DNA from 4 places in the Pantoea sp. SGAir0184 genome. Region 1 is predicted to be linked to each of the others. Evidence: predicted binding sites of a transcription regulator. Region 1 holds the regulator's gene; each other region holds the start of a gene.
The links. Region 1 encodes ArgR, which controls arginine synthesis, uptake and breakdown. Its sites were predicted from a motif close to ANTGAATAAAAATACANT; they were not measured.

Region 2: argC (N-acetyl-gamma-glutamyl-phosphate reductase) is a predicted target of ArgR. The motif match lies at 1,674-1,691, and genes of this name have one in related genera.
Region 3: argA (amino-acid N-acetyltransferase) is a predicted target of ArgR. The motif match lies at 1,452-1,469, and genes of this name have one in related genera.
Region 4: argF (ornithine carbamoyltransferase) is a predicted target of ArgR. The motif match lies at 1,519-1,536, and genes of this name have one in related genera.

Annotation. Positions count from the first base shown of each region.
Region 1 is NZ_CP028050.1:405,396-408,535, forward strand. It holds gene yhcN (peroxide/acid stress response protein YhcN) at 1-238, opposite strand, end outside; gene C1N60_RS01940 (YdgH/BhsA/McbA-like domain containing protein) at 342-608, opposite strand; gene yhcN (peroxide/acid stress response protein YhcN) at 699-962, opposite strand; gene argR (transcriptional regulator ArgR) at 1,455-1,925, opposite strand; gene mdh (malate dehydrogenase) at 2,346-3,140, shown strand, end outside.
Region 2 is NZ_CP028050.1:106,185-109,324, reverse strand. It holds gene argB (acetylglutamate kinase) at 1-547, opposite strand, end outside; gene argC (N-acetyl-gamma-glutamyl-phosphate reductase) at 566-1,570, opposite strand; gene argE (acetylornithine deacetylase) at 1,738-2,886, shown strand; gene ppc (phosphoenolpyruvate carboxylase) at 3,136-3,140, shown strand, end outside.
Region 3 is NZ_CP028050.1:953,200-956,339, reverse strand. It holds gene amiC (N-acetylmuramoyl-L-alanine amidase AmiC) at 34-1,269, opposite strand; gene argA (amino-acid N-acetyltransferase) at 1,502-2,830, shown strand; gene recD (exodeoxyribonuclease V subunit alpha) at 2,883-3,140, opposite strand, start outside.
Region 4 is NZ_CP028050.1:3,620,962-3,624,101, forward strand. It holds gene C1N60_RS17200 (tRNA isopentenyl-2-thiomethyl-A-37 hydroxylase MiaE) at 160-921, opposite strand; gene rraB (ribonuclease E inhibitor RraB) at 978-1,397, opposite strand; gene argF (ornithine carbamoyltransferase) at 1,560-2,567, shown strand; gene pyrB (aspartate carbamoyltransferase) at 2,809-3,140, shown strand, end outside.

The DNA of each region.
Region 1 (3,140 bases):
AGCTGTCACCGGTGCGCGCTTCAATCACTTTATACGCGCTGGCACCCTGCTCATCGGCTTTCTGAGAAAGCTGAGCGCGGTAATCCATAGGTGAGCCGCCTGTTCCGCTAACGGTAATAGTCTGGCCGGTAGATTGCAGATTCTGCGCGGATTCATCCGTTACCAGTTGGGCAGCCGAAGCGCCAAAAGCGAACAGAGAAAGCAGCGTAGCGGTTGCGATGGTTGTTTTGATTTTCATAATTCGTCTCCTCATTAGAATCAACAACCTGCGGCACGAAGAGGGTAAGCGGGTCGTCGATCTTCTCCCGGCGACTGCATAACGCCGGATCGATAGTTAAAGTTTATTTGTACAGTTCAGCCGTCACGTGGAAGGTGTTGTCCTGATTGTTCTCAATGATGCGGTAATGGCTGGCACCCTGAGCATCGGCTTTCTGGGACAGTTCCTGACGGATATTGGTCTGGTCGCCATCGACGCCGCTCACGCTAATGGTCTGATTCAGCGGCTGCAGATTTTCTGCCTGGGTGTTGGTTACCAGGGTAGCAGCACTGGCGCCAAAAGACAGAACGGAAGCCAGACTCAGTACAGCAATAGATAACTTGGTTTTCATGATTCACTCTCCTGAAATGGGGTGGGCAACCTGAGAGGCAAACGCCTCTCAAACGGGTCGCCGTTCACACTGCATCTTGTTCCGGCAAACTTATTTATAAAGTTCCGCGGTTGCGTGGTAGCTGTTGTCGTTATAAGCCTCAACAACGCGATAGGCTTTAGCACCTTGCGCTTCAGCTTTGGCGTTCAGCTGCTGATGGATATCCATCGGTGAGCCGCCAATGCCGCTGACGCTGATGGTGCCGACCGGCTGCAGGTTCGCTGCCTGTTCGGCGTTGATAGAATCTGCGGCGAAAGCACCAAATGACAGGGCAGATAGAACACTCAGGGTGGCGATAGTAGTTTTAACGTTCATGGTATTTTTCCTCGTCTTCTGTTTTTCTCTTTTTGATTTCGTGTGATTTGCATCACGAAAAGAAGTATAGATCTAATCACCCATGAAATTAATATCCCGCTAATAATGATTGGTTGTAATTCTTTATCCTTATGGCACATTTTTATAACGCAAAGTTATTAAAACCGCCTGGATCTTAACCAGGAGGGTGTATTTCCATGCAAAAACAATGATCTGCATCAAATTATCTTTTTGTGCGAAACAATGTGGTTGATCAAGCTGGCTGAGCGCTAAAAGCAAGAGATAACCGCTAAGCACTAATTGTAAAGCAGCGTAAAATAGCGCAAAGGGTTAAGCAGGCGAAAAGGTCGTACCAATACTTTCGCGTATTGAGAACCCGGCGGAATATGGCTAAGCGGTTATTTTGTAAGGTGTTGGCGATAAAACAGCGGGAGAAACGCGGGCGGGCAGGCAAGGTTACCGGCAGGTGAACCGCCGGTAACATACAGGGTTTTATAGTTCCTGTTCGAATAACACCAGCACGGCGTCATACAGCTGTTTCACCGTAAAGGCACGCGCTGGCGTAATAAAGATGGTGTCGTCACCGGCGATGGTGCCGAGAATGCCTTCGGCTTTGCCGAGGGAGTCGAGCAGGCGGGCGATCAGCTGGGCTGCGCCCGGGCTGGTATGAATCACTACCAGCGCATCGTTATAGTCGATATCCAGCACCAGATTCTTCAGCGGGCTGGTGGTGGTGGGCACGCCCAGTTCAGCAGGCAGGCAATACACCATCTCCATTTTGGCGTTACGCGTGCGCACCGCGCCAAACTTGGTCAGCATACGAGAAACTTTTGACTGGTTGATGTTGCCGAAGCCGTCTTCCTGCAGCGCCTGGACAATTTCGCCCTGAGAGCTGAACTTTTCTTCTTTCAGTAAGGCTTTAAACGCCTTTATCAGATCGTCTTGTTTAGATGGGTTTCGCATAAGCTACCAATAAAAGAGGGTTGCAGCAGGCAACAGGCCCGTCGCAGATAAATTATTATGCATTTAGATGAATTTTTATGCAATAAGCGGATGCGTGAATTCACGGCATGCGCGTGTGGGGCGGGCATGATAACAGAGTTTTATCCTGCACCAAAATCGCGCGCTGGCGCGCAAAGCGAAGGTTGCAAAGTTGTTATATTATTGAAGTGGTAACAACAAAACGATGATCATTGCCGTCCATAGTCTTCTGGCTGCGACTGGATCATTCAGGCGACTTCTGAAGTGGAGATGTCTCGGGAGCCGATTGCGGCGTAATGTTATTGCGCGACAGGTGTGTCGCTATCGCCTGAGAAGTTGATTAAACTCGTAACCTGATGGATTTCCGGCATATCTCTGCCCCACCTTAATAAGGAGTTCAGGATGAAAGTTGCCGTTCTCGGTGCAGCTGGTGGTATTGGCCAGGCACTCGCTCTGCTGCTCAAGACCCAATTACCCGCAGGTTCAGCCCTCTCACTGTATGACATTGCCCCGGTGACGCCAGGCGTCGCGGTTGATCTCAGCCACATTCCTACTGCCGTGAAAGTCGAAGGGTTCAGTGGCGAAGATGCCACGCCGGCTCTGCACGGCGCCGATGTGGTGCTGATCTCGGCCGGTGTGGCACGCAAACCTGGCATGGACCGCGCCGATCTGTTTAACGTCAACGCCGGTATCGTGCGTAACCTGATTGAACAGGTGGCGACCACCGCGCCAAAAGCGCTGATTGGCGTCATCACTAACCCGGTAAATACCACGGTGGCGATTGCCGCCGAAGTGCTGAAAAAAGCCGGGGTGTACGATAAAAACCGGCTGTTTGGCGTCTCAACGCTGGATGTGATTCGCGCCAACACCTTTGTCGCTGCCCTGAAGGGCAAACAGCCTACGGAGATTGAAGTGCCGGTGGTCGGCGGGCATTCAGGCGTGACCATTCTGCCGCTGCTGTCGCAGGTTAAAGGCGTCAGCTTCAGCGAGCAGGAGATCGCCGACCTGACGAAACGTATTCAGAATGCCGGTACCGAAGTGGTGGAAGCCAAAGCCGGTGGCGGCTCGGCGACGCTGTCGATGGGCCAGGCGGCTGCGCGCTTTGGTCTGTCGCTGATTCGTGCGCTGCAGGGCGAAGCCAATGTCGTTGAATGCGCCTATGTGGAAGGCGACGGCGAGTACGCGCGCTTCTTCTCG
Region 2 (3,140 bases), 300 kb from region 1:
TGACGTCTGACAGCAGCACCAGATCGGCACCGATCGTCGCCGCCAGCGCGGTCGCGGCCTGGTCGGCGTTGACGTTCATCAGTTCGCCGCCGTCGGTGATGCCAATCGAGCTGATCACCGGCATATAGCCTGCATCCAGCAGCGTATTGAGCAGCTGCGGATTACCCGGCGTGGCGTTGCCAACATGCCCCAGTTCCTCATCGAACTGTGCCACGTTCACCAGGCCGGCATCGCCGAGGCATAAACCCACTGCGCCAATGCCGTACTTCTTCGCCCATGCCAGCAGCGTTTTGTTGGCGGTGCCGGCCAGCGCACCGGTAATAATGTCGATCTGATCGGCTGGCGTCACGCGCAAACCGTTCTTCTTTTTCACCGGCAGCGCCAGTTTCTTCATCAGCTCGTCCACCAGGCAGCCACCGCCGTGGACGATGATCAGCGGACGCTGATACTGCGTGCGGTACGCCAGCAGGGCATCAAACAGACGCGCCAGCGCTTCTTCGCTATCCAGCAGTACGCCGCCCAGCTTAATGATCAGAGGATTGCTCATGGTCAGGTTATCCGTCCGTTAAATCAGAGACAGCGTTTCGGGGAAGCCGAAACGAATATTGAGACACTGCACCGCCTGTGAGGAGGCGCCTTTCAGCAGGTTGTCTTCCGCTGCGACAACAATCAGGTGCTCGCCCTGCACGGCAAAGCCGATATCGCAGAACGGCAGGCCAACCACCCCTTTCAGCGCCGGTACGCCTTTGTCGTACAGCCGCACCAGTGGTTTGTCGTGGTAGGCGCTGTGGAACGCCGCCGCCACATCCTGCTGGCTCACGCCGGCGTTCAGACGACAGGTGATGGTTTCCAGAATGCCGCGCGGGAAATTACCGAGATGCGGCGTGAAGATCACCGGCGTGCCGAGATGGGCCACAATCTCCGGATGGTGACGGTGATTGAAGAGACCGTACGGCTGCAGGCTGACTTCACAGAAGCTGGTGGTGACGCTGGCTTTACGTCCGGCACCGCTGACGCCGCTGGTGGCATTGATGACCGGCCACTGAGCCGGATTAAGCAGGCCAGCCTTAATCAGCGGCTTAAGCGCCAGCTGCGCGGCGGTCGGATAGCAACCCGGCACCGCCACCAGCTGCGCGTCTTTAATTTGCTCGTGGTTCCATTCGGCCAGGCCGTAAACGGCTTTGTCGAGCCACGCCTGGTGCTGATGGCTGAAACCGTAATACTGTTGATAAAAGCCGTCGTCATTAACGCGGAACGCGCCTGAGAGGTCGAACACCACGCAGCCGGCTTTTAGGAATTCCGGGGCCAGATCGTGGCTGACTTCGTGTGCGGTGGCGAGGAACACCACATCGACCTTGCCGGCCCACTCTGCGGCATCACTCAGCGGCTGCAATGGCAAATCGACGATGCCTTTCAGCTGCGGATGGAGATCGGAGAGTAACTTTCCGGCATCCGGGCTTTGCGCTGAAACCGCCAAAGCGGTTATGTTCATATGCGGGTGGCGATTCAGGTAGGTGGCAAGCTCTACGCCAGCATAACCACTGGCACCAACGATCAGCGTATTCAACATCAGGCTGTATACCTTATTACAGTCACACGTATCGGGTCGCGGCATTGCCCCGTTGCCCACGATGCCGTTTGCAGCTTTTTTCAGTTCACATGCAGACGACGTTAATGTATTTTTATTCACTATTAATGCATTAATATTGATACATCCTAACCCAGGGACCGTCAACAGTGAAGACAAAAATTCCACCTTTTATCGAACTCTACCGCCAGCTGATTGCAACACCGTCGATCAGCGCCACCGACAGCGCGCTGGATCAGAGCAATGAAACTTTAATCAATTTGCTGGCGGGCTGGTTCCGCGATCTCGGCTTCAGCGTGGAAGTCCAGCCGGTGCCGGGTACGCGCCACAAATTCAACCTGCTGGCGCGCAGCGGCAGCGGCGCAGGTGGCCTGCTGCTGGCGGGCCATACCGACACCGTGCCGTATGACGACGGCCGCTGGACGCGCGATCCCTTCACCCTGACCGAACACGACAACAAGCTGTACGGCTTAGGCACCGCCGACATGAAAGGCTTCTTTGCCTTTATTCTTGATGCGCTGCGTGACGTTGACGTGACGAAGCTCAGCAAACCGCTGTACATCCTTGCCACCGCCGATGAAGAGACCACGATGGCCGGCGCGAAATACTTCTCTGAATCGACCCAGCTGCGGCCGGACTGCGCCATCATCGGCGAACCGACGTCGCTGAAACCGGTGCGCGCCCACAAAGGCCATCTGTCGCACGCCATCCGCATTCAGGGTCAGTCCGGTCATTCCAGCGATCCGGCGCGCGGCGTGAACGCTATCGAGCTGATGCATGAATCCATTACTCAGCTGATGCAGCTGCGTAATACGCTGAAAGAGCGCTATCACCACGACGGCTTCGCCATTCCCTATCCGACCATGAACTTTGGCCATATCCACGGCGGCGACGCGGCGAACCGCATCTGCGCCTGCTGTGAGCTGCATATGGATATCCGTCCGCTGCCGGGACTGACGCTGAGCGATCTCGACGGTTTACTCAATGAAGCGCTGGCACCGGTGAGCGCGCGCTGGCCGGGCCGTCTGACTGTCGGTGAGCTGCATCCGCCGATTCCCGGCTACGAATGCCCGGCCGATCATGAACTGGTGAAGGTGGTGGAGAAGCTGCTGGGGGTGCCGACAGAAGTGGTGAATTACTGCACCGAAGCGCCGTTTATCCAGCAGTTGTGCCCGACGCTGGTGTTAGGGCCTGGATCCATCAATCAGGCGCATCAGCCAGACGAGTTTATTGATACCGCATTTATTAAGCCGACTCATGCGCTTATCACTCAGGTTGTGCAGCATTTTTGCCATTGATGATTAAAAGATGGGGCATTTCACTGCGAAATCAGCAAATTGCCCCGTCATTATCCGGGATTTGATAATAAGAATAACTTATCCCACCTCCTGTCAATTAAATTCGATGAATTTCCGATAGTTAGCAGCACGATACCGGCAATTTAAGTCAATTGACGAACAGGAAGAACCGTGGCTAGATAAAAGACGATGTTATGCCCGTTGGGTATAGAGGTTTTATATTTAAGACGATAAGGGTGTCAGGGTCACATGAA
Region 3 (3,140 bases), 550 kb from region 1:
CCCGGTAAAAAGCGGCATCGCTGCCGCCCTGCCCTAACGCCGTGCCAGCACGCCGCCTTTGTCAAAATATGCCTTGATGCCGTGCAGAATGGCTTCCGCCACCTGATGCTGATAGCGCGGCGTACGCAACTTCCGCTCCTCTTCAACGTTACTGATAAACGCCGTTTCCACCAGAATCGACGGGATATCCGGCGCTTTCAGCACCGCAAAGCCGGCCTGATCCACCGTGCGTTTATGCAGGTGGTTAATGTGGCCCATGCGCGTCAGCACTTCTTTGCCAAACTTCAGACTGTCGCTGATGGTCTGCCGCTGCACCATATCGAACATGGTGTGGTCGAGATAGCGATCGCCGCTCATGCTGACCCCGCCGATCAAATCCGCTTCGTTCTGCGTCTGGGCGAGAAAGCGCGCGGCGGCCGAGGTTGCGCCGCTGGTGGAGAGCGCGAAGACCGAAGAGCCGCGCGCCGCCCGGCTGGTAAAGGCGTCGGCGTGAATTGAGACAAACAGATCGGCGCGCTGCTTGCGCGCTTTCGCGACCCGCACGCGCAGCGGTATAAACACATCTTCGTTGCGCGTCATGTAAGCCTTCATATTACGTTCTTTGTCGATCAGCGCTTTCAGATAGCGTCCAATCTTCAGCACGATATCTTTCTCGCGCGTTTTGTACTTGCCGTGCGCGCCGGGATCTTCCCCGCCGTGACCGGGATCGATCATGATAATAATCGGTCGATCGCGCCCGGCTTTACCCGGTAGCGGCGCCTGCGCCGGTTGATCGCGCTCCAGTTCACCCTGGTTGTAATCCTTCAGTAACGCCAGCAGCGGATCCTCTTCCTGTGACGACTGGCTGGGATAGAGATCGACCACCAGCCGGTGGCGAATACCGGCGACCGGATCGAGGGTGAAGGTTTTCGGTGCCACGCTGCGCTTCAGCTCCAGCACCACGCGCACCGTGGTGGGATCAAACTGACCGACGCGCGCGGTTTTAATGTAGGGATCGTCCACCCGCACCAGCTTATCAATGCCTTTCAGCGCGCTGTTGATATGCAGGTTCTGGATATCGATCACCAGCCGTTCGGGATTGCTCAGCGTGAACTGCTTATAGTGCAGCGCGACGTTGGATTCCAGCGTCACGCGCGAGTAAGTCGAGGATGGCCAGATGCGCACGGCCACAATGTGCTGACTGGCCGCAAAACCGCTGCGCGTCACGCTCAGCAACCACAGCGCACCTGCGCCCTGTAAAAGTCGTCTTCGGGTAAAAGCTTCGGACATGCCGCTCCAGCTACTGTGTTATGTCTAAAAAATCGTCAGTTGACGAGCAGAAGGCGAAAACTTTATTCAATGAGGAATGTCTTGTCTTGCCGGAAAAATCAGATAATGCAGTCTGTTAGCGTGGCTTGCATCAGGAAAATCGTAAAGTAACGTCAGGTCCGATGCTTGCAAAAAGCGGCGAAAGAGCATAAAAATACATAAATTTCGAATAACCATTCACAGAGGGTTTGCCGTGAAGGAACGCAGTACCGAACTGGTTCAGGGTTTTCGCCATACCGTTCCCTATATTAATGCCCACCGTGACAAGACGTTTGTCATCATGCTGGGTGGCGAGGCCATCGAGCATGAGAACTTCTCCAGCATCGTTAACGATATCGGCCTGTTGCATAGTCTCGGCATTCGCCTGGTGGTGGTTTATGGCGCGCGGCCGCAGATCGATGCCAGCCTCGCGCAGCAGCAGCTGGAGCCGATTTATCACAAACACACCCGCGTGACTGATGCCCAATCGCTGGAGCTGGTGAAGCAGGCGGCTGGGCGTTTACAGCTCGATATTACGGCGCGTCTGTCGATGAGCCTGAATAATACGCCGCTGCAGGGCGCGCATATTAATGTGGTGAGCGGTAACTTCATCATCGCTCAGCCGCTGGGCGTGGATGACGGCGTCGATTACTGCCACAGCGGCCGCATCCGCCGCATTGACGAAGAGGCGATCCATCGTCAGCTGGATAACAATGCCATTGTGCTGCTGGGTCCGGTGGCGGTCTCGGTGACCGGCGAAAGCTTTAACCTGACCTCGGAAGAGGTGGCGACGCAGCTGGCGATCAAGCTAAAAGCCGAGAAGATGATCGGTTTCTGCTCTGAACAGGGCGTAACCGATCGCGAAGGCACCATCATTTCCGAGCTGTTCCCGAACGAGGCGCAGACGCGGATTGATGAAATGGAGAGCGACGGTGATTTTCTCTCCGGCACCGTGCGCTTCCTGCGTGGCGCGGTCAAAGCCTGCCGCAGCGGCGTGCGCCGCAGCCATCTGATCAGCTATCAGGAAGATGGCGCACTGCTGCAGGAGCTGTTCTCGCGTGACGGTATCGGTACGCAGATTGTCATGGAGTCGGCCGAGCAGATTCGCCGCGCCAACATCAACGACATCGGCGGGATTCTCGAACTGATTCGTCCGCTGGAGCAGCAGGGCATTCTGGTGCGCCGTTCACGCGAGCAGCTGGAGATGGAGATCGACAAATTCACCATTATTCAGCGCGACAACATGACCATCGCCTGCGCAGCGCTCTATCCGTTCCCGGACGAGCAAATCGGCGAGATGGCCTGCGTGGCGGTGCACCCCGACTATCGCAGCTCGTCACGCGGCGAGCTGCTGCTGGAGCGCGTAGCGCTGCAGGCGCGGCAGATGGGGCTGAAGAAGCTGTTCGTGCTGACCACGCGCAGTATCCACTGGTTCCAGGAGCGCGGCTTCACGCCGGTGGATATTGAGTCGCTGCCTGAAAGCAAAAAGCAGATGTACAACTATCAGCGTCGTTCCAAAGTGCTGATGGCAGACTTACGCTAAGCGCCACTGCTCATCAAAGCGCCGCTGAGGGAAAGTCTCCGCGGCGGCGCAATCATCTACCCTCTTCTCCCCCTAAGCGATCCAGCAGCCCGCTGCGCCGCTGCGTGCGCAGCTGCACCGCGCGCCGGAATACCGCTTCATCACTGAACAGCGTTAGCTGGCTGCGCGCCCGGGTAATGGCGGTGTAAATCAGCTCGCGCGTCAGTACCGGCAGGAACTGAGCCGGCATCACCAGCGCGGTGTGGTCAAACTCCGAACCCTGTGATTTGTGCACCGTCATCGCCCATGCCGTGTCATGGGCCGGCAGGCG
Region 4 (3,140 bases), 1.0 Mb from region 1:
GGCAAATTCATTCGTACTTCCATGGTATTTATAAGCCCTTAATGACTCACTGCTTAATTACTACCCCCTGCGTCTTTACACAGAAGGTATGCGAAGCTAAAGAGGGTAGTAAGACAACGCCTGAAGGCTGGGTCAGGAAGTTTCGCCGCGCGCACCAAATCAAAACGCCGGCACGCCGCTGTGAAAGCGCAGCTCAGTGTCCGGTTCGCTGATCAAGCGCGCTTCCGCTGCCCCAATCGCCCGCACGCGCGGTGCGATATCCTTCGGTGAAATCTGTGCCGCCAGCGTCAGGTAATCCTGATAGTGGCGCGCTTCGGAACGCAGCAGTGAGATGTAAAACTTCTCCAGCTGCGCATCCAGGTACGGCGCCAGGCTGGCGAAGCGCTCGCAGGAACGCGCTTCGATATACGCACCGCAAATCAGTTTATCCACCAGCGTATCCGGTTCATGGGTAGTCACTTCACGCAGCAGCCCTTTGGCGTAGCGGCTGGCGGTGATCTTGCGATAGGGCAAACCGCGCGCCTGCATGATTTCCCACACCTGATAAAAGTGGTGCAGCTCCTCTTTGATCAGCAGCACCATCTTTTCCACCATCTCATCAGCCCACGGCAGTTCATTGCGCACAATGATGCTTTTGCTGAGATTCTTGTGGGCATTGATAAAATCGCTGTCGTGATTCTCGCCGAAAATAAAATCTTCGTACGGCTGCAGCCACGCCAGAATCGCGTCGCCACTGGGTTTATCCGCGACGTATTTGCGAATCAGCCACACCGCGGTCTGCGCCGCTTTCAACTCGCATACCATGTGATCGGTAAGCAGCAGCGTGAGATTTTCCGGCTTGCGCGCTTCATCAATCCACGCCTGCGGCGTGCGGCACTGTAAAAACTGGTGAATGGGGTCTAATAGCGAAGCGTAATTCATCGGAGGTTCTTTGCTGGCAGGAAAATTACCGGGCGGCACGAGCCGCCCGTCAGGGCTTAGTGACGCACACCGTCATCGTCTTCGTCGTCGGTCTCTTCGCCGTCGTCTTCATCTTCGGCATCCGGATCTTCAAAGTAGGTGCCCCAGCCGTCGTAATCGACGTTGTATTTCCCGACCAGATTCACCAGCTGCTCGACCTGCGCGTCAATCAGTTCCGGCTTCAGCGCCGATTCGCTCAGGATGTCGACGCACATCACGGTGCTGCCGTCTTCCAGCTCCAGCTCTTCCGGCTCGGTGACTTCATAGCCCAGCTTGAACGCGTCAACCGCGGCCTTCTCCAGCGAGTCGAAGTTGTTGCAGGAGAGATGATGCTCGATGGTGTAAAGCGCATCCGGATCGCTGCCGTCTTCCAGCAACTCTTCAATGATCAGGCGCGTCTCTTCGCGCTGTTCTTCCAGCAATGCTTCGTATGCCATGGGCGTGTCCTCAAAATAGTGGCAGTGAATGCAATTATTTTCCCACACTGCCTCGCGCGCCACTACACAAAACAGAAAGTTTCTTAGCGCTGGGGTTGAAAATGCATATTCATACGGTTAGATTGAATTTTAATTCATTATTGATGTAATGCGGAGCGCAGTATGAGTCAGCTGTATTCGAGACATTTCCTGAGATTGCTGGACTTCACCCCAGCCGAAATCACCGGTCTGTTATCACTCGCCAGTGAATTAAAACAGGCAAAGAAAAACGCCAGCGAAACCCAGTACCTGAAAGGCAAAAACATCGCGCTCATCTTCGAAAAAGACTCGACCCGTACCCGATGCTCTTTCGAAGTTGCCGCCTACGATCAGGGCGCTAACGTCACCTATCTCGGCCCGAGCGGCAGCCAGATCGGCCATAAAGAGTCGATGAAAGACACCGCGCGCGTACTGGGACGCATGTATGACGGCATTCAGTATCGCGGCTACGGTCAGGCGCTGGTAGAGACGCTGGCCGAATATGCCGGCGTGCCGGTGTGGAACGGCCTGACCACCGAGTTCCATCCGACGCAGCTGCTGGCTGACCTGCTAACCATGCAGGAGCATCTGCCGGGCAAAGCGCTGAACGAGATGACGCTGGTGTACGTCGGCGATGCGCGCAACAACATGGGCAACAGTATGCTGGAAGCAGCAGCGCTGGTGGGGCTGGATCTGCGGCTGGTGGCACCGAAAGGCTGCTGGCCAGAAGAGGAGCTGGTGGCGCAGTGCCGCGCGGCAGCGCAGCACACCGGCGGCAAAATCACCCTGACAGAAGAGATTGCCGAAGGCGTGCAGGGTGCTGATTTCATCTATACCGACGTCTGGGTATCGATGGGCGAAGCGAAATCGGTGTGGGAAGAGCGCATCGCCCTGCTGCGTCCTTATCAGGTGAACAGCGCGATGCTGGCGCTGACCGGCAATCCGCAGGTGAAATTCCTGCACTGCCTGCCCGCGTTTCATGATGACCAGACCACGCTCGGACGCCAGATGGCGGAACAGTATGGCCTGCACGACGGCATGGAAGTGAGCAACGACGTGTTTGAATCGGACCACAGCATCGTGTTTGACCAGGCGGAAAACCGCATGCACACCATCAAAGCGGTGATGGTAGCAACGCTGGGCCAGCGCTAAGCCTGCGCAGCGCAAACGTTTACCTCGCGCGTGATTTCTGCTTGATGCGGCTCAGTGAATGCGTATAATGCGCCACAATTTGCCGGAGGAAACATGCAACAGCGCAGCGCACAATTTGCCGCTCCCGTACGCCTGAATGCAGGCGGCACACCTGTTTCTTTCCGTCATTCATCGATCGCCAGAAAGCCCCTGTAAAGGGGCTTTTTTTTGTCCGCAATCCGGCAGCGCAGAGGAGAGAGCTATGGCCAACCCGCTATATCGCAAGCACATTATTTCCATCAACGACCTCAACCGCGATGAGCTGGAGCTGGTGCTGCATACCGCCGCCCAGCTGAAAGCCCATCCGCAGCCGGAGCTGCTGAAACACAACGTTATCGCCAGCTGCTTCTTTGAGGCCTCAACGCGCACCCGCCTGTCGTTTGAAACCGCGATGCACCGGCTGGGCGCGTCGGTGGTGGGGTTTGCCGACGGCAGCAACACCTCGCTGGGCAAGAAAGGGGAAACCCTCGCCGATACCATCTCGGTGATTGGCACCTATGTGGATGCCATCGTGATGCGCCATCCGCAGGAAGG